Regions from separate parts of the Streptomyces sp. NBC_01622 genome, predicted to be linked through region 1. Evidence: riboswitches for the same ligand, from Rfam matches in the RefSeq annotation. Region 1 holds a riboswitch; each other region holds the start of a gene.
The links. A riboswitch is a leader RNA that binds a small molecule or an ion and turns the genes downstream of it on or off. The one in region 1 is predicted to bind cyclic di-AMP.
Positions count from the first base shown of each region.

Region 2: another riboswitch for cyclic di-AMP. It lies ahead of OH768_RS24580 (M23 family metallopeptidase); the one in region 1 lies ahead of OH768_RS02370 (NlpC/P60 family protein).
Region 3: another riboswitch for cyclic di-AMP. It lies ahead of OH768_RS08455 (peptidoglycan DD-metalloendopeptidase family protein); the one in region 1 lies ahead of OH768_RS02370 (NlpC/P60 family protein).
Region 4: another riboswitch for cyclic di-AMP. It lies ahead of OH768_RS21055 (transglycosylase family protein); the one in region 1 lies ahead of OH768_RS02370 (NlpC/P60 family protein).

Region 1 covers NZ_CP109293.1:530,708-535,827, forward strand. The annotation lists gene OH768_RS02365 (DUF1996 domain-containing protein) at 81-2,132, opposite strand; cyclic di-AMP (ydaO/yuaA leader) riboswitch at 2,467-2,640, shown strand; gene OH768_RS02370 (NlpC/P60 family protein) at 2,649-4,316, shown strand; gene OH768_RS02375 (hypothetical protein) at 4,524-4,988, shown strand; gene OH768_RS02380 (endonuclease/exonuclease/phosphatase family protein) at 4,995-5,120, opposite strand, start outside.
Region 2 covers NZ_CP109293.1:5,406,844-5,411,963, reverse strand. The annotation lists gene OH768_RS24595 (alginate lyase family protein) at 1-566, shown strand, start outside; tRNA gene OH768_RS24590 (tRNA-Met) at 655-728, shown strand; gene OH768_RS24585 (PP2C family protein-serine/threonine phosphatase) at 861-2,018, shown strand; cyclic di-AMP (ydaO/yuaA leader) riboswitch at 2,171-2,327, shown strand; gene OH768_RS24580 (M23 family metallopeptidase) at 2,339-3,346, shown strand; gene OH768_RS24575 (aldo/keto reductase) at 3,403-4,347, shown strand; gene OH768_RS24570 (PrsW family glutamic-type intramembrane protease) at 4,354-5,120, opposite strand, start outside.
Region 3 covers NZ_CP109293.1:1,823,044-1,828,163, forward strand. The annotation lists gene OH768_RS08440 (Glu/Leu/Phe/Val dehydrogenase dimerization domain-containing protein) at 1-983, shown strand, start outside; gene OH768_RS08445 (TetR/AcrR family transcriptional regulator) at 1,028-1,642, shown strand; gene OH768_RS08450 (SGNH/GDSL hydrolase family protein) at 1,745-2,530, opposite strand; gene OH768_RS08455 (peptidoglycan DD-metalloendopeptidase family protein) at 2,720-3,637, opposite strand; cyclic di-AMP (ydaO/yuaA leader) riboswitch at 3,642-3,804, opposite strand; gene OH768_RS08460 (alpha-galactosidase) at 4,106-5,120, opposite strand, start outside.
Region 4 covers NZ_CP109293.1:4,687,161-4,692,280, reverse strand. The annotation lists gene OH768_RS21065 (cytochrome P450) at 1-554, shown strand, start outside; gene OH768_RS21060 (transglycosylase family protein) at 754-1,719, shown strand; cyclic di-AMP (ydaO/yuaA leader) riboswitch at 1,913-2,086, shown strand; gene OH768_RS21055 (transglycosylase family protein) at 2,096-2,785, shown strand; gene eno (phosphopyruvate hydratase) at 3,088-4,374, shown strand; gene OH768_RS21045 (septum formation initiator family protein) at 4,501-4,977, shown strand; partial or broken gene OH768_RS21040 (DUF501 domain-containing protein) at 5,040-5,120, shown strand, end outside.

The sequences.
Region 1 (5,120 bases):
CCGGACCCGCCGCACGCCCTGAGGCCCGGCCGCCCAAGTGAGGGCGACCGGGCCTTGGTTGATCACAGCCGTACGGGGTGTCAGCGAGTGCTGCGCTTGCCCCGGTAGAGCACCACGAATCCGGCGACGAGAAGCAGCGCGCCGGCCACGGCGGGCCACAGATTCGCGCCCGTCTCCGCCAGCCCGCCCTGTGCCTGCGGCTGGTTCGGGCCTACGGCGGCGTAGCTCTCCCCACCCGAGGACGAGGCGGGCGGTGTAGCCACCGGGCTGCCCACCTGACCGCCGGCGTTGTCGTCCGAACTCCCCGCCGCGTCCGTCGACTTGGACCCTTCGGTCTTCGTGTCGGCCTTGGGGACCGAGACGGCGGTCGTCAGATCTCCGGGGTCGGTGGTCTGGGTGTCGGTGGGCTCGGGAGCGCTGGTCTCGGTGTCCGGGGCGCTCGTCGCGGGATCGGCGGTGGGCTGGTCGCCGTTGCCGCCGGTCCCTCCGTTGTCGCCATTCCCCGCGTTGCCGCCACTCCCGCCACTCCCGCCGGGCTCGTCGGACGCGGTCGCGGTGGCCGTCGCCGTAGCGGTGTCGGTGGCCGTCGGGGACTCCTGGGGCTCACCGGAACCGCCGCCCGTACCCGAGCCGTTGCCGGAGCCGCCGCCGGAACCCGAACCGCCGCCCGATCCGGGGTCGTTGTCCGTGCCGGCGCCGCACTTCTCGCCGCTGTTGATGCAGGTGACCATGTCGTTCATCAGGCCCTCGTCGAAGACGTTGATGAAGTCGCCGTGGTCGGTGACGGGCTTGTGCTGCTGCTCGGGGAAGGAGTCCACCGCGAACAGCGGGCTCGTCCTGCCGCCGTCCTGGAGGCTCGGCGCGTCGACGGCGTAGACGATCCGCTGCACCAGTTGCGGGATGGCCTTGAAGCCGTCCGGGCAGGCGCCGTCGGCGGCCTCGAAGGCCACATGGGTGCGGTGGTTGGCGCTGTCGATGTTGCGGCCGTCCCAGCAGCTCTGGAACTTGAAGGTGCGCACCACGTCACTGCCGGAAGGGCACAGCGGGTACTTGTCCTTGAGCTGCCGGTCCTCGAACCCGGTGCAGCTCCAGGAGGCGTTGGCGTTGGCGGGGCCGTTGACGAAGGCCTTGGCGTCGCCGGTGATGATGCGCAGGAGGCGCGGCATCGCGACGACCTTGCTCTGCGGGTTGCCCTCGAAGGTCAGGGTGACCTGCTTGGCCGTGACGATCTCACCGGTGTTGCCCTCCGTGCCGCCGCCGGGCTTGTCGGCGTCCCGCTCCTGCTTGCCGTTCTGCAGGCGCAGGACTGGCCAGTAGTAGGTGGACTTGTCGCCCGGGTTCTCGCAGCTCGTGTCGGCGTTCGCGAGGTCCTGGTCGCTGGCGAAGGCGTTGTTGGACTGGTTGCCGATGTAGTCGTGGAAGTGGTGGGCGCCGTTGGTGACGCCGGGGGCGACGATCACGTTGTCGGAGTTGAACAGGCCGTTCTCGTTCACCCCGCAGGCGGTGACGAACGTGCCGCGGGAGGCGCCCGCCTGCTCCTGCCGAGCGTTCACGTTGGGCTGTACGGAGGTGATGTCCGCGTAGTCCGAGGCGACGGGCCCGTTGGTGGACTGCTGCTGGCCCTGCTGCCCCTGGTCTCCGGTGCTGGCACTGGCACTGGCGCTCTGGTCGCCGCCGTTGCCGCCCTGGTCGCCGGTCTCGTTCGTGGGCGCGATCAGGGTGCAGCCGGCGAGGGCGTCGAGTCCCTGGGGGCGGTCCCCGACGCGTGCGATGGCGTCGTCGATCCGTCCGATCGTCGCCGCCCGCTTCTCCTTCAGCGGATTCATGATCGCGTTGTCGGCGAAAGAGGCGTCCTGGCGAATGGACTCCGTCGAGTCCCGGAGTTTCTGGTAGGCCTCGGTTATCTGCTGGTCCAGAAGCGCGAGTTCCTTGTCGACGTCGGTCTTCGCCTCGTCGGGCACCGTCGTCAACTGGGTGCCGATGTCCGGGCAGTCGATCGTCGCGCCTCGCGACGCCGCGTCCGGAGACCCTTGTTGGGCGGAGTCACCGCCCCAACCGCCTTCGGACGCCGACGCGTAGACGTTCGCCGCCACCAGTCCTCCGCCGCCCAGCATCAGGGCGACTGCTGCCATCGTCGCGCGTCGTGCGCCTGTGGGGCGTCTGCGCGTGTTGCGTGCCAAGGAAGTTGCTCCTACACGTATCGGTCGGCCCGGCTCGTCCCGGCATGGAAATCCCCCGACCCAATACGGAGCCCGGTCCCGGTGTGTTCAACCGTCCCAGAAATTCATAGCGACCTCTTATGGATCACCGGCCCCGGCGGGCTCCTGCCCCCTCGACACACCAGGGCGAGGTAAAGGTCACAAATACGTATCGGACATATCGCGCTTCAACCTTCACACGAGGCACACACGTTGGCTAAGTTGACGTTCAGGCCGTACGACCTACTCCGGCGATCGGCGCCGGGCCGCACGGCTTGCGCCGAGTCCGGCGTGTCGCTCGCGGCAGCCGGAGCCGGGGACCCAACCGAACTTGGGGTGAATCGGTCCAACTGCCCTTCAGGGCAAGGACCGTAGGGCAAACCTTCCGTGATCGACGCCCGAACCCGACAGCTAACCCGGTAGGCGCGAAGCGGAAGGAGCAGGTCTGCCATGCCGGCAGAACGACGCACGCGCACCGGAGGCAGTGGCCCCACCGTGGACGACCGACCCAGCCGCGACGAAGTCCAGCGGCGGATCAACTCCCTTTACGACAGGGCCGAGACGGCCACCGGAAACTACAACGCCACACGTGCGATGTCCGGGAAACCGCGCAAGCGTGTCGAGTCCCGCCCCAGCGCGTCACGTCCTTCCGACCCCGCCGTCGAAGCCGTCACCCGGCAACTGTTCGACCGCGCCCGCACCCAACTGGGCCCGACCGTACCGGCGATCCTGCCGCCCGGCAGGACCCCGGCCCGCCCGGCGGAATCCCGCCCCGAGCGGTCCGAACGACGTCCCGAGCCCCAGAGCACCGACCGCGCGCTCGAAGCGCAGCCCGGCCGCGCCGTGGCCGAACTGACCGCGGGGACCACCGCCGCACCGGAGCCCACCGCCCCGCAACTCACGGCCCCCGCACTGGAGTTGACCGCAGCACCCATCGCCGCGCTGCCTCCCGGCGCACAACAGACACCTGTGATGCCGCAGATGTCGCAGACGCAGGTGCCTCAGGCCCAGATGTCGCAGGCGTCGCAGATGTCTCAGATCGCCCAGATCGCACAGATGGCTCAGGCCCAGATGTCGCAGATGCCTCCGGCGACCGTCCTCGACCTGCCGCCGGTACCGCCCGCTTCGGCCGTCGAGGTGCCGCCCGGGAGCGTCATGGCACCACAGCAGTACGCGACCGCCCCGGCACCGGCCTTCGACCCGCTCACCGCGAGCCTGGACCTGCTCCCGGCCATCGGCGCACCGCGCACCGAGACCGCGCCGACGGGCGCCACCTGGCCGCTCCCGGAGACGGCCTGGTCCGCGCCGGAGACCACTTGGTCCACCGGACAGATGCCCATGGTGACCGAGCAACAGACCTGGTCCACCGGACAGATGCCCATGGTGACCGAGCAACAGCCGTGGTCCACCGGCCAGTTCCCCGCAGTGACCGAGCAACAGACCTGGTCGACAGGGCAGATGCCCGCAGTGACCGAGCAACCTGCTTGGTCCACGGGGCAGATGCCTCTGATCCCCCAGGAGCCCCCGGCCCAGCCCGCCTGGCAGCCCGCACCGGAACCGTCCTGGCGCCCGCCGCAGCAGGAGTGGCAGCCGACCGCCCCCGCCCCCGAGGTCTCCTTCGCCGCGGCCCCGTCCGTCGCCCCCGCACTCGCACCCCCCGCCCCTCCGGCCATGGCCCCGGAAGTCACGCTCCCTCCGGCCCCGCCCATGAGCCCGACGCCCGCCAGCGTCACCCCCACCGCACCGGACGCCGGCACCCAGAGCAAGACCGCCACCGCCCTCGCCTTCGCCCGCGCACAGATCGGCAGGCCGTGCCTGTGGGGCGCGGCGGGACCGGACGCGTACGACTGCTCCAGCCTCACCCAGGCCGCCTGGAAGGCGGCGGGCGTCCTGCTCCCGCGCACCGCCCAGGAACAGTCGGGCGCGGGCGCCCTCGTCCCCCTCACGGACATCCGCGCCGGCGACCTGATCTTCTTCTACGACAGCATCGACCACGTCGGTCTCTACACCGGCAACGGCCTGATGATCCACGCGCCGAGCCCCGGCACGCCGATACGCGAGGAGTCGATCTTCTACGCCGGTTCGGCCGCCATCCGGGGCGCCGTACGGCCCGCCTGAGCCGCTCGGGGCCGGGGTTTCCCGGCGCCGGTCGCGTGCACCCCGCTACTCCCGGCGGGCCGCGTCGTTGGTCTGTACGAGTGGTGGAACCCAGGACACGGTCGTAGCGTCGAACGGGAAGACGGACGACGACCGTGTCTCGCCGGGCGGGCCCACCACCGGTGCGGGTGCGGAGCGACGGGTACGAACAGGCGGCCGGGAGCGGACATGTACAAACACACCATGGTCGGACTCGTCACGGTCTGTGCCGCCGCCCTGCTCGCGCCGGCCGTGGACACCTCGTCCGCGGCCCCGGCGACGGTGCGCGCGCAACCGGTCTCCCAGCGGCAGTCCGCGGTCCCCGTGCTGGTCGACTGCCTCTGGCATCCCGAGGTGCGCCCCGCCGACTTCGTGCTCGCCTGCGGTGACGGCAACAGCCGTCTGGCATCGCTGCGTTGGACCAACTGGGACGCCAACTCCGCGACGGCGACGGGCGTCAACTGGGTGAACGACTGCAAACCCTATTGCGCGGCGGGCAAGTTCCACTCGTATCCGGTCGTCGTCCGGCTCGACAACGCGCAGACGTGGAAGCGGCATCCGGGGGTACGGCAGTACGGCCGGATCAGCCTGACCTACACCGACGGAAGGCCGGACAGGTTCGCGCACGTCGTGACCTATCCCCTGTGGAACTGAACCGGGTCACAGCGACAGCTCCACCACCAGCGGCCGGTGGTCCGAGATCGCCGTCCGCGGTGTGTGCGCCGTCCCCACCGCGTCCGCGTCGAGCCCCCTCGCCAGGATGTGGTCGAGCTGGACGCGCGGGCG
Region 2 (5,120 bases), 4.9 Mb from region 1:
CGGACTACAACGGCAACTGGGACCTCGCGATGACCGACGCGGCGATCGGCATCGCCGTCTTCCTCGACGACCACAAGGCCTTCGACGCGGCCGTCGCCCGCTTCCGCGACCGCGTGCCCGCCTACTTCTACCTGGAGAAGGACGGCAAGGTGCCGCTCACCCCGGCCCGCTCCACCGTCACCACCCCGCAGAAGCTCACGACGTACTGGTTCAAGCAGACCACCTGCAAGGACGGCATCGCCCAGGAGACCTGCCGCAACTTCAAGCACGTCGGGTATTCGCTGGCGGCCACCGGGCACATCGCCGAGACCGCCTGGCACCAGGGCGTCGACCTCTACAAGGACGTCAAGGACCGGCTCGCCGCCCTCGACTTCCACGCCCGCTACCAGCTGGGCGAGGCCGCGCCGGCCTGGCTCTGCGGCGGCAAGGTCGACCGGAACATGGGGCCGGACCTGGAGGTCCCCCTCAACCACCTGGAGGACCGGCTCGGCATGAAGGTGCCCGCCGCGCACAAACTCACCGAGACGACCCGGCCGGCCGACAGCGACGACCTCTTCGTCTCCTGAGAGACCCTCACGCACGCCGGTAACCCGGCCGACTGAAACGTGTGTGACATCGGACCCCGCGGATGGCGTATAGTTGGGAACACAACGGCGCGGGGTGGAGCAGCTCGGTAGCTCGCTGGGCTCATAACCCAGAGGTCGCAGGTTCAAATCCTGTCCCCGCTACTCAAGGCCAAGGGCCGGAATCCAGAACATGGATTCCGGCCCTTGGTGTTTCCCCGGCCCTTCCTTTTTTTGTCCCGCCCCGGTCGGCCCACCCCGCTCGCCGCCCTCCCCGGGCCAGGAAAAACTGGACGCGTGGAGGAGGAGGGTCCGTATGTGCGAGCCGGCGGGCGCCTGCCCGGCGACCCCGTGCCCGACCCCGGCCTCGGCCCCGACGAGGGACGGCGGATCCCCCGCGTCCTCGCCCTTGTCCGCCGACTGCCCGCGCTACTGCTGATCGTCGGGGCGTTCTACGACTACCTCACCCCGCGGGACTTCACCGCGGCCCCGTTCTTGACCGCCGCCCCGCTCGTCGCCGCCCCGCTCTACTCCCGGCGCGGCACCGTGCTCACCGGGCTCGCCTCGCTCGCCGTCGTCCTCGCGATCCACCTCAGGCTCGGCATCCTCCTGCGCATCGACGCGGTCACCGAGGTGGCCACCGTGGCGACGGTCGCCGTCCTGGCCGTCCTCATCAACGCCCTCGTCCGCCGCAGCAGCGAACAGCTCGCCTCCGTGCGCGAGATCGCCGAGGCCGCCCAGCGCGCCGTACTGCCCGAACCGGCCGAGCGGATCGGCGGGTTCGAGATCGCGGCACGGTACGAGGCGGCGCAGGAGGGCGCGTTCATCGGCGGCGACCTGTACGCCGTGCAGGACACTCCGCACGGCGTACGGCTGGTCGTCGGCGACGTACGCGGGAAGGGCATGGGCGCGGTCGCCGCCGTAGCCGTGGTGATCGGGGCGTTCCGGGAGGCCGCCGAGCAGGAGGCCACACTGGAGGCGGTCGCACAGCGGCTGGAGCGGGCGCTGGCGCGCGAGGGCACCCGGCGCGACGGGCTCGACGCGTTCGAGGGGTTCACCACGGCCGTCCTCGCCGAACTCCCGCACGGCGACGGCGTCGTACGGATCGTCGACCGCGGTCACCCGCCGCCGCTGCTCCTGCACGCGGACGGCACCGTGGACACCCTGCTCGTCAAGGAGCCCGCACTGCCGCTGGGAATAGGGGAGTTGGGGTTCTGGCCCGACCGGGCCGAGGAGTTCGCGTTCCCCGGCGGCGCCACACTGCTCCTCTACACCGACGGCCTGTCCGAGGCCCGCGACTGCCACGGCGTGTTCTACGACCCCGGGGAGCGGCTGTCCGGGCGGACCCTCCGCAGCCCCGAAGCGCTGCTCGGCATCCTGGCCAAGGAGGTGCGCCGGTATGCCGGGGGCGGGATGACGGACGACATGGCGATGATCGCCGTACGCCGTCCATGACAGGTCAACTCACCCGTTTTTCGCCGGTCATGGGCTCTTCGTCCAGCAAGGAAAGGTTAATGATCAAGCGAACGGGCTTGGAAACGGGCGCCCGTGTCTATTAACGTTCGATAACGCAGCACGGTCGTCCCAGCCGTCACAAGAGACAGCTCCGTGCGCACGCGCCGAATCCCGCAAGGGAACCGGGGAACCACCACTTGGGGTGAATCGCACGTCGACAGTCGTGGGAACACGACCGGTTTACGCGCGTAGGAGACCTTCCTGCTCCGAACCCGTCAGCTAACCCGGTAGGCGAGAAGGAAGGAAAGGAGCACGCCCACGTGGCGTCCAACCAGGCTGCCCCAGAAGCCCCGTTCGTCTACGGCGGGTTCCGCCCCGACGAGGGCCCCTGGGAGGAGTGGAACCCCAGCGCGGAGTCCGTTCCTCCCAACCGCGGCAAGCACCGTGTCGCCAAGCAGCGTGGTGGCGGGGGATTCGCCCGCAGCTCCACCGTCCTGGGCGTCGGTGTCATAGCCGCCGTGAGCGCCGGCGGGATGGCCAGCGCCAACACCGGCAAGCCGCCCGTCTCGATCTCCCTGCCCGACCTGCCCTCCGTGGGCCATCTGCTGGACGACTCCGCCAGCACCCCCAAGGGTTCCGCGACCGCGCTCAGCAGCGTCGGCGTGACCACCACCGAGACCGCCAAGGGCACCTCGGACGCGGGCGAACTGCTGCGCAACCGGATCATGGAGCAGGCCGAGCTGCAGCAGCTCCAAGTCGACGGCAAGTCCCAGGCCGCCGCCGAGGCAGCCGTCGCCAAGCAGGTCGACGCCGCCGCCGCGAAGGCCGAGAAGGACGCCGCGCAGAGGGCCGCGGACGCCAAGAAGGCCACGGAGGCCGCCGCCAAGAAGAAGGCCGAGGCCGCGAAGCTCGCCGCGCTGGCCAAGCAGTACACGCTGCCGGTCGCCTCGTACACGATCACCGGCACCTTCGGCCAGGCCGGTTCCATGTGGTCCTCCGGCTACCACACCGGACTCGACTTCGCCGCGCCCACCGGCACGCTGATCAAGGCCATCCACAGCGGCACGGTCACCGAGGCCGGCTGGGCCGGGTCCTACGGCTACCGCACGATCATCACCCTCGACGACGGCACCGAGCTGTGGTTCTGCCACCAGTCCTCGATCAACGTCAGCGTCGGCCAGAAGGTCGCCACCGGTGACGTCATCGGCCGCGTGGGCGCCACCGGCAACGTGACCGGGCCGCACCTCCACCTTGAGGTACACATCAACGGCGCGGCCACCGCCAGCGACCCGGCACCCTGGCTGCGCAGCAAGGGCCTCAACCCCTGAGGCCCCTGGGGAACCCGCTGGAATATCCGGTTCCGGTCCGGCTGTTGGCGTAGAGCATGACTTCTCTTCGCAAGCTGGGCCGGTCCGACCTCGAGATCTTCCCGCTCAACCTCGGCGGCAACGTGTTCGGCTGGACCGCCGACGAGGCGACCTCCTTCGCCGTGCTCGACGCCTATGCCGCCGCGGGCGGCAACTTCGTCGACACCGCCGACTCCTACTCGGCGTTCGCCCCGGGCAACCAGGGCGGCGAGTCCGAGACCGTCATCGGCAAGTGGGTCAAGGCCCGCGGCAACCGCTCCGACGTCGTCATCGCCACCAAGGTCAGCCAGCACCCCGACTTCCCGGGCCTGTCCGCCGCCAACATCAGGGTCGCCGCCGACGCCTCCCTGCGCCGCCTGGACACCGACCACATCGACCTCTACTACACCCACTTCGACCAGGTCGAGGTGCCGGTCGAGGAGATCATCGGCGCGCTGGACGAGCTGGTGAAGGCGGGCAAGGTGCGGCACATCGCCGCCTCCAACATCTCGCCCGAGCGCCTTCAGGCCTCCCTCGACTTCTCCGACCGCGAGGGCCTGGCCCGCTACGTCGCGATCCAGCCGCACTACAACCTCGTCTCCCGCGACACCTACGAGGGCGAACTGCGGGACGTGGCCGAGCGCAACGGCCTGGCCGCGCTCCCCTACTTCGCCCTCGCGGCCGGCTTCCTCACAGGCAAGTACCGGCCCGGTACGGCCGTGGACAGCCCGCGGGCCGGGCGCGCCGCGCAGTACCTCGAATCGGAGCGCGGCCAGAAGGTGCTGACCGCCCTGGACGAGATCGCCCAGGCCCACGACGCCTCGGTCGCGACGGTCGCCCTCGCCTGGCTCGCCGCCCAGCCCACGGTCGCCGCACCGATCGCCTCCGCCAGGAGCGTCGAGCAGCTGCCCGACCTGCTCGCCGTGGCCGAACTGGCCCTCGCGGACGCCGAGATCGAGCAGCTGACACAGGCCTCCGCCTGAGGGTCGTCAGGACCGGTACGGGTTGTACGCGACATACGGCGCGGCCGTGTTCCCGTACACCCCGTACACCGGCCACGGCGGCACCACCACCGGCACCGGTGGCGCGATCCGCCGCGCCGCGTACTCCAGCGCGGGCCGCGCCACCTCCCGCCGCTGCCACAGCTCGTGCAGCAACTCCCTTTCCCGTACGGCGAAGTCGGCGCCGGCGCGGCCCCGCGCGGCCCGGTGGCGCAGGAACGCCAGGGAGGTCGCGCAGGCCTCGTAGCGGGCCACCGAGCGGGCCGCGGGACGGCCCAGGTGGTGGCCGGCGTAGTCGCGGGCCAGCCTGCGGGCCCTCATCGAGCCGAGCACGAACGGTTCGACGGGGGTCAGCCAGCCCGCGAGGACGTACACGGGCAACTCCTCGCGCACGGCGCGCAGTTCGCGCTGCCGGGTCCAGACCGCGAGCCAGGTCAGCAGGCCGAGCGCGGGCACCATGAACAGGCCGTAGACCTCGAAGAAGCCGTACTGGCCGAACGTCGAGGAGCCGTTCCAGACCGCGTGCATGCCCATCGCGAGGAGCAGTCCGGTCAGCGGTACCAGGACGCGCCGGACGTGCTGCCGGTCGGGGGAGAGCGCGGCGATGCCGAAGCCGATGCCGGTGAGGACGGTGAACAGGGGGTGCGCGAACGGGGACATGACGATGCGTACGAAGAAGGTCGCCGCGGTGACGGAGGTGAAGCCGCGGTCGCCGGTGAGCTGGTCGGTGCCGAAGGCGGTGCCGAGGTAGAGGA
Region 3 (5,120 bases), 1.3 Mb from region 1:
GTTACATCCCGCTGGGCGGCGCCAAGGGCGGCATCGACTGCGACCCCCAGGACCCGGTGTCGTACGGCCTCCTCGTGCGGTATCTGCGGGCCATGCGGCCGTACGTCGAGAGTTTCTGGACGACGGGTGAGGACCTCGGGCTCAGCCAGGACCTGGTGGACCGGGCCGCCGCGGAGGCGGGGCTCGTGTCGTCGATCCAGGCCGTGTATCCGCTGCTCGACGACGAGGCCGCGGCGCGGCGGCGGCTCGCGGACGCGTTCGCGGTCGAGGTGGACGGCATCGGTCTCGACGAGCTGGTCGGCGGCTGCGGGGTCGCCGAGTCGGCGCTCGCGGCGCTGGACCGGGCGGGCGTGCCGTACGCGGGGACGCGGGTCGCCGTGCAGGGTCTGGGCACCATGGGCGGGGCCACGGCACGGTTCCTCACGCGCGCGGGGCTGACGGTGGTGGCCGTCGCCGACGTCAAGGGGACGATCGCCAACCCGGCCGGACTCGACGTGGACGCGCTGCTCGCGGCGCGGGACGCGTACGGCACCGTGGACCGGTCCGTGCTGCGCTCCGGCGACCGCGAACTCCCGGGCGGGGACTGGCTGTCCGTCGAGGCGGAGGTGCTGGTTCCGGCGGCGGTGTCGTACGCGGTCGACACCGTGAACCAGGGGGCGGTCACCGCTCGCTGGATCGTCGAGGCGGCCAACATGCCGGTACTGCCGGAGGCGGAGGAACTGCTCTCCGCGCGCGGGGTCGTCGTACTGCCGGACGTGGTCGTGAACTCCGGGACGAACGCCTGGTGGTGGTGGACCCTGTTCGGCGACATCGGTGCGGACGCGGACGAGGCGTTCGCCCACACCCGGCGTTCGATGCGCGCCCTGATCGAGCTGATGCTGGCCCGCGCGGAGGCCGACGGCACGACACCGCGCGCCGCCGCGCACGCCATCGTCGCCGACCGGCTGCCGGTCATCGCGGAGCGGTTCGGCTGGTACCGGTGAGGCACGGGGCAACAGCTTCGCGGGCCACGGAATAAGGTGGCCGGGTGGCGAGAGTGCGGTTGGGTGTGGCGGAGCGGCGTGCGGAGTTGCTGCGGGCCGCGGTCGAGCAGATCGAGGCGCGGGGTGTGGCGGCGGTCAGGATCGCCGATGTGGCCTCGGCGCTCGGGGTGAGCAACGCGCTGGTGCTCTATCACTTCTCGACCAAGGAGAAGCTGGTCGCCGCCGCGTTCGCTCATGCCGCCGAGGACGATCTCGCGCATCTGCGCAAGCTGCTCGGCCGGCGGACGACCGCGCTGCGCCGGCTGCGTGCGGCGGTGCGCTGGTACGCGCCGACCGGGCAGGCCAAGGGGTGGCGGCTGTGGATCGAGGGCTGGGCGGCGGCGCTGCGCGAACCCGCCCTGCTGGAGGTCACGCGCGATCTCGACCGGCAGTGGAAGCAGGCGCTCGCGGAGGTCGTCGCCGAGGGGGTGATCGCGGGCGAGTTCCACTGCGCGGACCCGAACGCCGCGGCCCTGCGCCTCACGGCTCTCCTGGACGGTCTGGCCGTACAGATGACGGCGTACGCGGGCGCGGTGTCGCGGACGCGGGCCCTGGAGTGGGTCGACGAGGCGCTCGCGCGGGAACTCGGCCTGGAGCGGGCGGCGTTGACCGCTCCCTGAAACGGGCGGTACCGGACGGAGTTCTCCGGCATCGGGGAACGGCCCGCGGTCGCTCTCACACCCCGGGCACGTCCTCCTCGGCGCGTCGCTCCCGTCGTTCCGTCAAGCGACCGACTCGATCCGCATCTTGATGTCGTCGGGCGACAGCGCGCCCTTGGCCTCCACGTGGTCGCCCGAGGACTCGCCGCGCAGTCGGCGTCCGATCCACGGCACCAGGTACTCGCGCGCCCAGTGCACGTCGTCGCGGCGGATGTCGAGCGTGCCGCGCGGCGGAAGCGGCGGCCAGGGCTGGTCCGGGTCGGCCGGGACCTCGACGCCGAGGACCTGACCGGCGCGGAGCGCCACGCGCGTGTGGCCCTCGGGAGAGAGGTGGAGCCGGTCGCCGTCCCAGGCCCGGCGGTCCTGGACCGTCTTCAGAGACCACAGGTCGAGCACCGGGCAGCCGTAGCGGTCGGCGATGGCACGCACATGCCCGTTGTAGGTGGCGATCTTGCCGCGCAGATGCTTGAGCACCGGCACACCACGGGTGTCGAAGCCGGTCGTCACCAGGACGGTGCCGACGGCGGAGGTGAGGTCGGCGACCGCGCGTTCGAAGCGCTCGGCCACCTCGTCGGGGTCGGTGCCGGGACGGATGATGTCGTTGCCGCCCGCGCAGAAGGAGACCAGGTCGGGGCCGATCTCCTTGGCCCGGGTGAGCTGGTCGGCCACGATCTGGTCGAGCAGTTTCCCGCGCACGGCGAGGTTGGTGTACTCGAAGTCGCCCTCGGGCCGCCGGTCCGCGAGCAGTACCGCGAACCGGTCGGCCCAGCCGACCATCGCCCCGTCGGGCCCGGGGTCGCCGACGCCCTCGGTGAAGCTGTCCCCCACCGCCACGTACGACCCGATCACTGATCTGTTGCCACTCTTCGAATCGTTAGCCACGGCAACCATAGTTCACCCTGGTGTGTGACCTACGCGATCGTAATATGGGGTTGACGGACGGTGAGATAAGCCACTTGTAAAGGGTTGTCCAAAGTCGGAATAAGCCCCTGGTCAGGGGCGTTGACCCCGGGAACTGCCCTGCACCGGGCCCTGATGTCAGCCGACGGTGACGCCGTGCGAGCGGAGGTAGGCGACCGGGTCCACGTCCGAGCCGTAGTACGGAGTGGTCCGGATCTCGAAGTGCAGGTGCGGGCCGGTCACATTGCCGGTCGCGCCGGAAAGGCCGATCTGCTGACCCTCGGTCACGGTCTGGCCGGCCGAGACGGACAGCTGCGACATGTGGGCGTACTGCGAGTACTCGCCGTCCGCATGCCGGATGACGACCTCGTTGCCGTAGGCGCCGTCGTAGGCCGCCGAGACGACCGTACCTGCGGCGACCGCCTTGACGGTGGTGCCGGTCGGGACGACGAAGTCGACGCCCGTGTGATAGCCGCTGGACCACATGCTGCCCGCGACGTGGTAGCCGGTACCGATGGTGCCGCCGGTCACGGGGAGGGTGTAGCCGCTGGAGGTGCTGGTGGTGTCGGCGCTCTGGGTGGCGGTCGTCTTCTTCGAAGAGGAGGACGAAGTGGACGAAGTGCCGGACGACTTGGCCGTGCTCGCCCCGGTGTCCGTGCTCGTGCTCGTCGTGGCCTTCTTGCCGAGGGAGAGCTTGAGGCCCGGGTGGATCAGCGAGGGGTCGGCGCCGATGGCCTCGCGGTTGTCCTGGTAGATCTTCTTCCAACCGCCGGTGACGTCCTGGTCCTCGGCGATCTTCGCGAGCCAGTCGCCCGCCTTCACCGAATACGTCTTGACGCCTTCGGTCTTGGCGGTCGCCGCCTTCTGCGTCACCGTCTTCTCAGTTGCCGGAACCGATTGAACGGCCTTTTCCGGAGCGGAAGTCGAAGTGGCCGCATGGGCGCCGGTGGCCCCCATGAGCGGAAGGGCGAGCGCGGCACCGCCGGTTCCGGCTAGGGCTATCGAGCGGGTGAGGCGCTGGGACTTGGGACGGCGGTGCTTACCCTTCGCGGGCATGACGAATTCCTCTCCGGCGCCTGCGGGGTGAGCTGTCGGGTGCGGGCTGGAGATGCCCGGCCGCGCGCTGGGCGCGGCTTTACCCCAAGCCCGTTCCGGAGACCGGAACAGGCGTCCTACCTGTGGGTCCCCCGCTCCTGCCGCATACGGGTGGGTGTGTGCGGAGTCCGGTCGGCGGCAGGATTGGGCGTCCGTCCGGATTGGTGGCGAACGTAAGCGAGGAAGACGCAAAGGGACAAGCAGGAGGTTCCACGGTTTTGTGTTTCTTGTGATCTCCTGTGGGAATTCACAGTCACCCTGCGTGAATTCCCACCCGACTTCGCCCTCAATTCCCCTGGAAAAGCATGTCAATTACGTGAACATGACGAGCGACGTACGGTCACGGATATGACGCTGCTCACGTACAACCCCTCAGCTTCCCTTATTCCAGAGCGAGTTGTAACGAAGGCTGCAATTCGGACAGAAGGCTCAGATGCGACGCAGCCGGAGAACCGTCGCATCGAGGTCACCCCGCAGCCCGGTCCGCAGCCCGTGGTGCAACAGGACAGCGCCTCGGTGGACTTCGCCCGTTTCGAGGCATTCGTACGACGCCGCCGGGTCGAGTCCGCGCAGCCGGAGCGCCGGTACCGGCTCGCCGTAGTGCTGCGCCTGGAGCAGGGCGAGGACGACGCTCTCGTCGCCGCGCGTGTACTGCACGGCGCTCAGTCCGCCGGTCGGCGGGCGCAGCCGGTGGAGGTCGCCGTGCTGCACGAGCGGCCGGATCTCCTTGTAGAGGCCGATCCACTCGCGGGCCTCGGCTAGTTCCTCCTCGGTCCACTCCGAGAGGTCGCCGCCCACGCCGAGCACCCCGGCCATGGCACTCACGAACCGGAAGCGCAGGCTGCTGACCCGGTCGTTGAGCTGGGTGTTCGGGCTGTCGGTGACCCAGGCGGCCATCACGCGCGCGGGGTGGATCTGGCTGAAGCCGTGCTGGATGGCGAGCCGGTCGAGCGGGTCGGTGTTGTCCGAGGTCCACACCTGGTCCGTACGGCTGAGGATGCCGAGGTCGATCCGGCCGCCGCCGCCCGAGCAGGACTCGAAGGCCACACCGGGGTGGGCCTCCCGCAGCCGGTCCAACAGGGCGTACAACGCGCGCACATGGTCGACCCAGAGGCGCTGCGGATAGGCGTCGCCGGGCCAGCCCGCGTCGGTGAAGCAGCGGTTGAAGTCCCACTTCACATAGTCGATGGGGGCGCTGGAGAGGAGGCCGTCGAGCTGCTCCCAGAGATACTCCTGGACGTCCTCGCGGGCGAGGTTGAGGACGAGCTGATTGCGGAACTCCGTCCGCTTTCGCCCCTCCTGGTACTGCACCCAGTCCGGGTGGGCGCGGTAGAGGTCGCTGTCCGGGTTGATCATCTCGGGCTCGACCCAGATGCCGAACTGCATGCCCAGTGAGTGGACGCGGTCGGCGAGCGGCTTGAGGCCGGCGGGGAAGCGGTCCGGG
Region 4 (5,120 bases), 4.2 Mb from region 1:
TGGCCTTCATCCTGCTCTTCGCCGGCTTCGAGACGACCGTCAACCTCATCGGCAACGGTACGTACGCCCTCCTCACCCACCCCGAGCAGCGCGTCCGCCTGGAGAAGTCCCTGGCCGCCGGTGAACACGACCTCCTCGAAACCGGCGTCGAGGAACTCCTGCGCTACGACGGCCCGGTGGAGCTGGCGACCTGGCGCTTCGCCACCCGCCCCCTCACCCTCGGCGGGCAGGACATCGCGGCCGGCGACCCCGTACTCGTCGTACTGGCCGCCGCGGACCGCGATCCGGAACGGTTCGCCGATCCCGATGTCCTCGATCTCGGACGGCGTGACAATCAACACCTCGGTTACGGCCACGGCATCCACTACTGCCTCGGCGCCCCGCTCGCCCGCCTGGAGGGGCAGACCGCGCTCGCCACCCTCCTCACCCGCCTGCCCGACCTCCAACTCGCGGCGGATCCGGCCGACTTGCGCTGGCGCGGTGGCCTCATCATGCGCGGACTGCGCACCCTGCCTGTGGAGTTCACCCCACGGGAGGGCACACCAACCCCGTAATCCCGGACCGAACCCGACCGAACAGGCCATCTCGCCCTGTAAACCCGAAGATGACAGTTCCTCAACTCTGTGATCTTCACGTGATCTACGTGGCATTAACTTGTGACAAGTGATCGACTGCGGCTACGTTCACGTACCAGCGCGGCGCCCCGCAGCACCCGCCGCGTGCTCTCCCAGTCGTCACGCGAAAGGCCTCCGCATGCTCTCCGGGAACGGTCGTCACCGTCGCCCCCGTCAGGCTCCGGCAATCCTCGTCGCGGCCGGCGTGACCGGCTCCGCCATCGCCATCCCCCTCCTCGGCGCCGCCGCCGCGAACGCCGCCGACGGCACCACCTGGGACAAGGTGGCCGAATGCGAGACCGGCGGCTCCTGGAGCGAGAACAGCGGCAACGGCCACTACGGCGGGCTCCAGATAACCCAGGACGACTGGAACAAGTACGGCGGCGAGGACTACGCCCCGACCGCCGACCTCGCCAGCCGTTCCCAGCAGATAGCCGTCGCCGAGAAGATCCTCGACGCCAAGGGCACCTCCGCGTGGATCACCTGCGCGCTGCTCTCCGGCCTCACCGCGACCTCGGGCTCGGCGAACGTCGACACCGGCGTCGCGAGCGACTCGCCGTCGACCAGCTCGTCAGGCTCCTCGGGTTCTTCGGACTCCTCCGACTCTTCCGGTGCCTCCGGATCGTTCGGGCTGTCCGACTCCGGCAACACGGAACCGACTCCCTCCGACTCGTCCGGCAGCGACTCGCAGAGCCCCACTCCCTCCGCAACGGACAATCCCACTAAGTCCGACAAGTCCACCACCCCTTCGGCGGACGACAGCTCGACCACCGCATCTCCGAAACTCGATGAATCGGACAATTCGGAGCAGGCGGTGGGTAAGTGGAGCCTCGTCGACACCGGCGCGCTCGACGGCGCCGCCGACCAAGGGGTCGAGCAGCAGACCACCGGCAAGCACCGCGGAGCGAGTGCCGAGGAGGGTGCGGTGCCGCAGACCTACACCGTCCGCGCCGGCGACTCCCTCGCGTCGATCGCCGACTCCCTTGACTTCGGCGGCGGATGGCGCGCGCTCTATGCCGAGAACAAAAAGGTGATAGGCGCCGATCCGACCGCGATTGTCGCCGGTCAGACCTTGGACGTCAGTGCTGAAACGGGCGGAAAGTAGCAGCAAAACAGCGGGAGTTCACGTCATACTTCGCGCCGAATGTCCGCTTTGGTGAAAGTGTGGGATGAGTCTCAGAAGCCCTGATCGTCTTTGAAATTCCGTGGTTTCCCTGTCTACGGTCAAGGCCGCTCGTCACCACGAGCCCCGGCTGCCGCACACGCCGAGTCCTGCCAGCGGCCTCCGGGAACATTCGTCGCGTCAAGCGCCGTAGGCAGGAGCGGGGGACCCAAGGTAAGTGCCGGGCCCGGGAGTTGAGAGACGACCGGAACCGGCTTGGGGTTAAGTCGCGCACCGTGAGGTGCGCGGCCGGGCAACTCACACGGCCCGAACCCGACAGCTCACCTCGCAGGCGTCGGTGAGGGGATTGGGATTTTCCATGCTGTTTTCCAGCAAGGGCAAGCACCGCCGTCCGTCCAAGGCCACCCGCGTCGCCACGCTCGCCGGCGTGACCGGCGTCGCCATCGCCGCCCCGCTCATGGCGGCCGGCAACGCCTCCGCCGCCACCGCCTCGGAGTGGGACACCGTCGCCCAGTGCGAGTCCGGCGGCAACTGGTCCATCAACACCGGCAACGGCTACTACGGCGGCCTGCAGTTCTCCGCCTCGACGTGGGCCGCGTACGGCGGCACCGCCTACGCCTCCACCGCGAACCAGGCCTCCAAGTCCCAGCAGATAGCCGTGGCGGAGAAGGTTCTCGCCTCCCAGGGCAAGGGCGCCTGGCCCGTCTGCGGCACCGGCCTGTCGAGCGCCACCTACTCCGGCGGCAGCTCCAGCTCGTCGAGCAGCTCGAACAGCTCCTCCAAGAGCACCACCGAGCGCTCCACGTCCAGCACGACCGCCTCCCGCTCCGCCGAGCGCCCGGCCGCCAAGAAGACCGTCTCCACCCCGACCGGCAAGAAGGTCAAGAAGGGTGACGGCGAGTACAAGGTCGTCAAGGGCGACACCCTCAGCTCCATCGCCGAGAAGCACAAGGTCAAGGGCGGCTGGCAGCAGCTGTTCAAGCTGAACAAGAGCATCATCGACGACGCCGACTTCATCTACCCGGGCCAGCAGCTTCACCTGAAGTGACATACAGGCCTCTCAGCTGAACCACAGCGCCCTCACAACCGTGGACTCCATCATGGAGACCTCGTGAGGGTCACCCCCGTCCCCCACGGGCTCCCCGCTCCGGTGCGTGTTCCCCCGTACGCACCGGGGCGGGGCTTTTTTGTTTCCGCTTCAGGGAACCTTTTTGTTCCGTTCGGAAACAATTTACTCTCGGTTCTGTCCATCAGGCGGCCGACCGGATGGCCAATCGCCCCGAGCCGGTTAGGCTCGTCTCGCAGAGCCGCTGCGGTGTTGCCGTAGCCGCGTCAGACCCCAAGAAGGAGATGCTCGTGCCGTCCATCGACGTCGTCGTAGCCCGGGAAATCCTGGACTCCCGAGGCAACCCCACGGTCGAGGTCGAGGTCGGCCTCGACGACGGCAGCACGGGTCGTGCCGCCGTTCCGTCCGGCGCCTCCACGGGTGCCTTCGAGGCCATCGAGCTGCGTGACGGTGACCCCAACCGCTACGGCGGCAAGGGTGTCGAGAAGGCCGTTCTCGCCGTCATCGAGCAGATCGGCCCGGAGCTCGTCGGCTACGACGCCACCGAGCAGCGCCTGATCGACCAGGCGATGTTCGACCTGGACGCCACCGACAACAAGGGCTCGCTCGGCGCCAACGCCATCCTCGGCGTCTCCCTCGCCGTGGCGCACGCCGCGTCCGAGGCCAGCGACCTGCCCCTCTTCCGCTACCTGGGCGGCCCGAACGCGCACCTGCTGCCCGTTCCGATGATGAACATCCTCAACGGCGGCTCGCACGCCGACTCGAACGTGGACATCCAGGAGTTCATGATCGCCCCGATCGGCGCGGAGTCCTTCTCCGAGGCGCTGCGCTGGGGCGCCGAGGTCTACCACACCCTCAAGAAGGTGCTGAAGACCAAGGGCCTGTCCACCGGCCTCGGCGACGAGGGCGGCTTTGCCCCGAACCTGGAGTCCAACCGCGCCGCCCTCGACCTCATCATCGAGGCCATCAAGCAGGCCGGTTACATCCCCGGCGAGCAGATCGGGCTGGCGCTCGACGTCGCCGCGTCCGAGTTCTACAAGGACGGCAAGTACGAGTTCGAGGGCAAGTCCCGCTCGGCCGCCGAGATGACCGAGTACTACGAGGAGCTCGTCTCCGCGTACCCGCTCGTCTCCATCGAGGACCCGCTGTACGAGGACGACTGGGCCGGCTGGAAGGTCATCACCGACCGCATCGGCGACAAGGTCCAGATCGTCGGCGACGACCTCTTCGTCACCAACCCCGAGCGTCTCGCCCGCGGCATCGAGGAGGGCACCGCCAACGCCCTGCTCGTCAAGGTGAACCAGATCGGCTCGCTGACCGAGACCCTGGACGCCGTCGAGATGGCCCAGCGCAACGGCTTCAAGTGCATGATGTCCCACCGCTCCGGCGAGACCGAGGACACCACCATCGCCGACCTCGCCGTCGCGGTGAACTGCGGCCAGATCAAGACCGGCGCCCCGGCCCGCTCGGACCGCGTCGCCAAGTACAACCAGCTGCTCCGCATCGAGGAGATCCTCGACGACGCGGCGGAGTACGCGGGCCGCAGCGCCTTCCCGCGCTTCAAGGGCTGAGACCGGTAACGGGCTGACCACGCCAGGAGCCCACCGGGTCAATCCTTAGCCAGTCGTACGTACGTCCCCGCACCCGGTCCCGTACCGTGTGCGGGGACGTACGCACGTGTGAAGGGGAGGCGGGACATGGCCGTGAAGGACCGGGACCGGTTCTCCACCACGACCAGGCTCAAGCTGCTCGGCGAGCAGACGGCGGCCCGTGTCTACCGCTCCCAGACCAAACGGCAGGCCCGCCGCTCCCGGCTCACCGGCCGGGCGGCCCTCCTCGCCCTGGTGCTGTGCTCGCTGATCGTGGCGCTGGCGTACCCGATAAGGCAGTACGTCTCCCAGCGCGCCGAGATCTCCAACCTCCAGCGGCAGCAGGAGCAGGCCCGGCAGCGCGTCGAGCAGCTCCGCGACCTCAAGGCACGCTGGCAGGACGACTCGTACGCGGAACAGCAGATCCGGCAGCGGCTGCACTATGTGATGCCCGGGGAGACGGGCTACATCGTGATCGACCCGGACGCGGCCAAGCAGTCGCGCGCCGAGCTGGGGGCGGCCGACCGTCCCTGGTACTCGAACGTCTGGGACGGCGTCGACAAGTCCGACGCCTCCGACCAGTGAGAACCACCGGTTGAGAACCACCAGTGAGAACTGACCCATAGAAAGACGTCCTGAAGACAGTCATGGAAACGCCCCCGCCGTCCACTCCGCGCACCGAGCCCACCGACGCGGATGTCGAGGCCTTCAAGCAGCAGCTCGGGCGC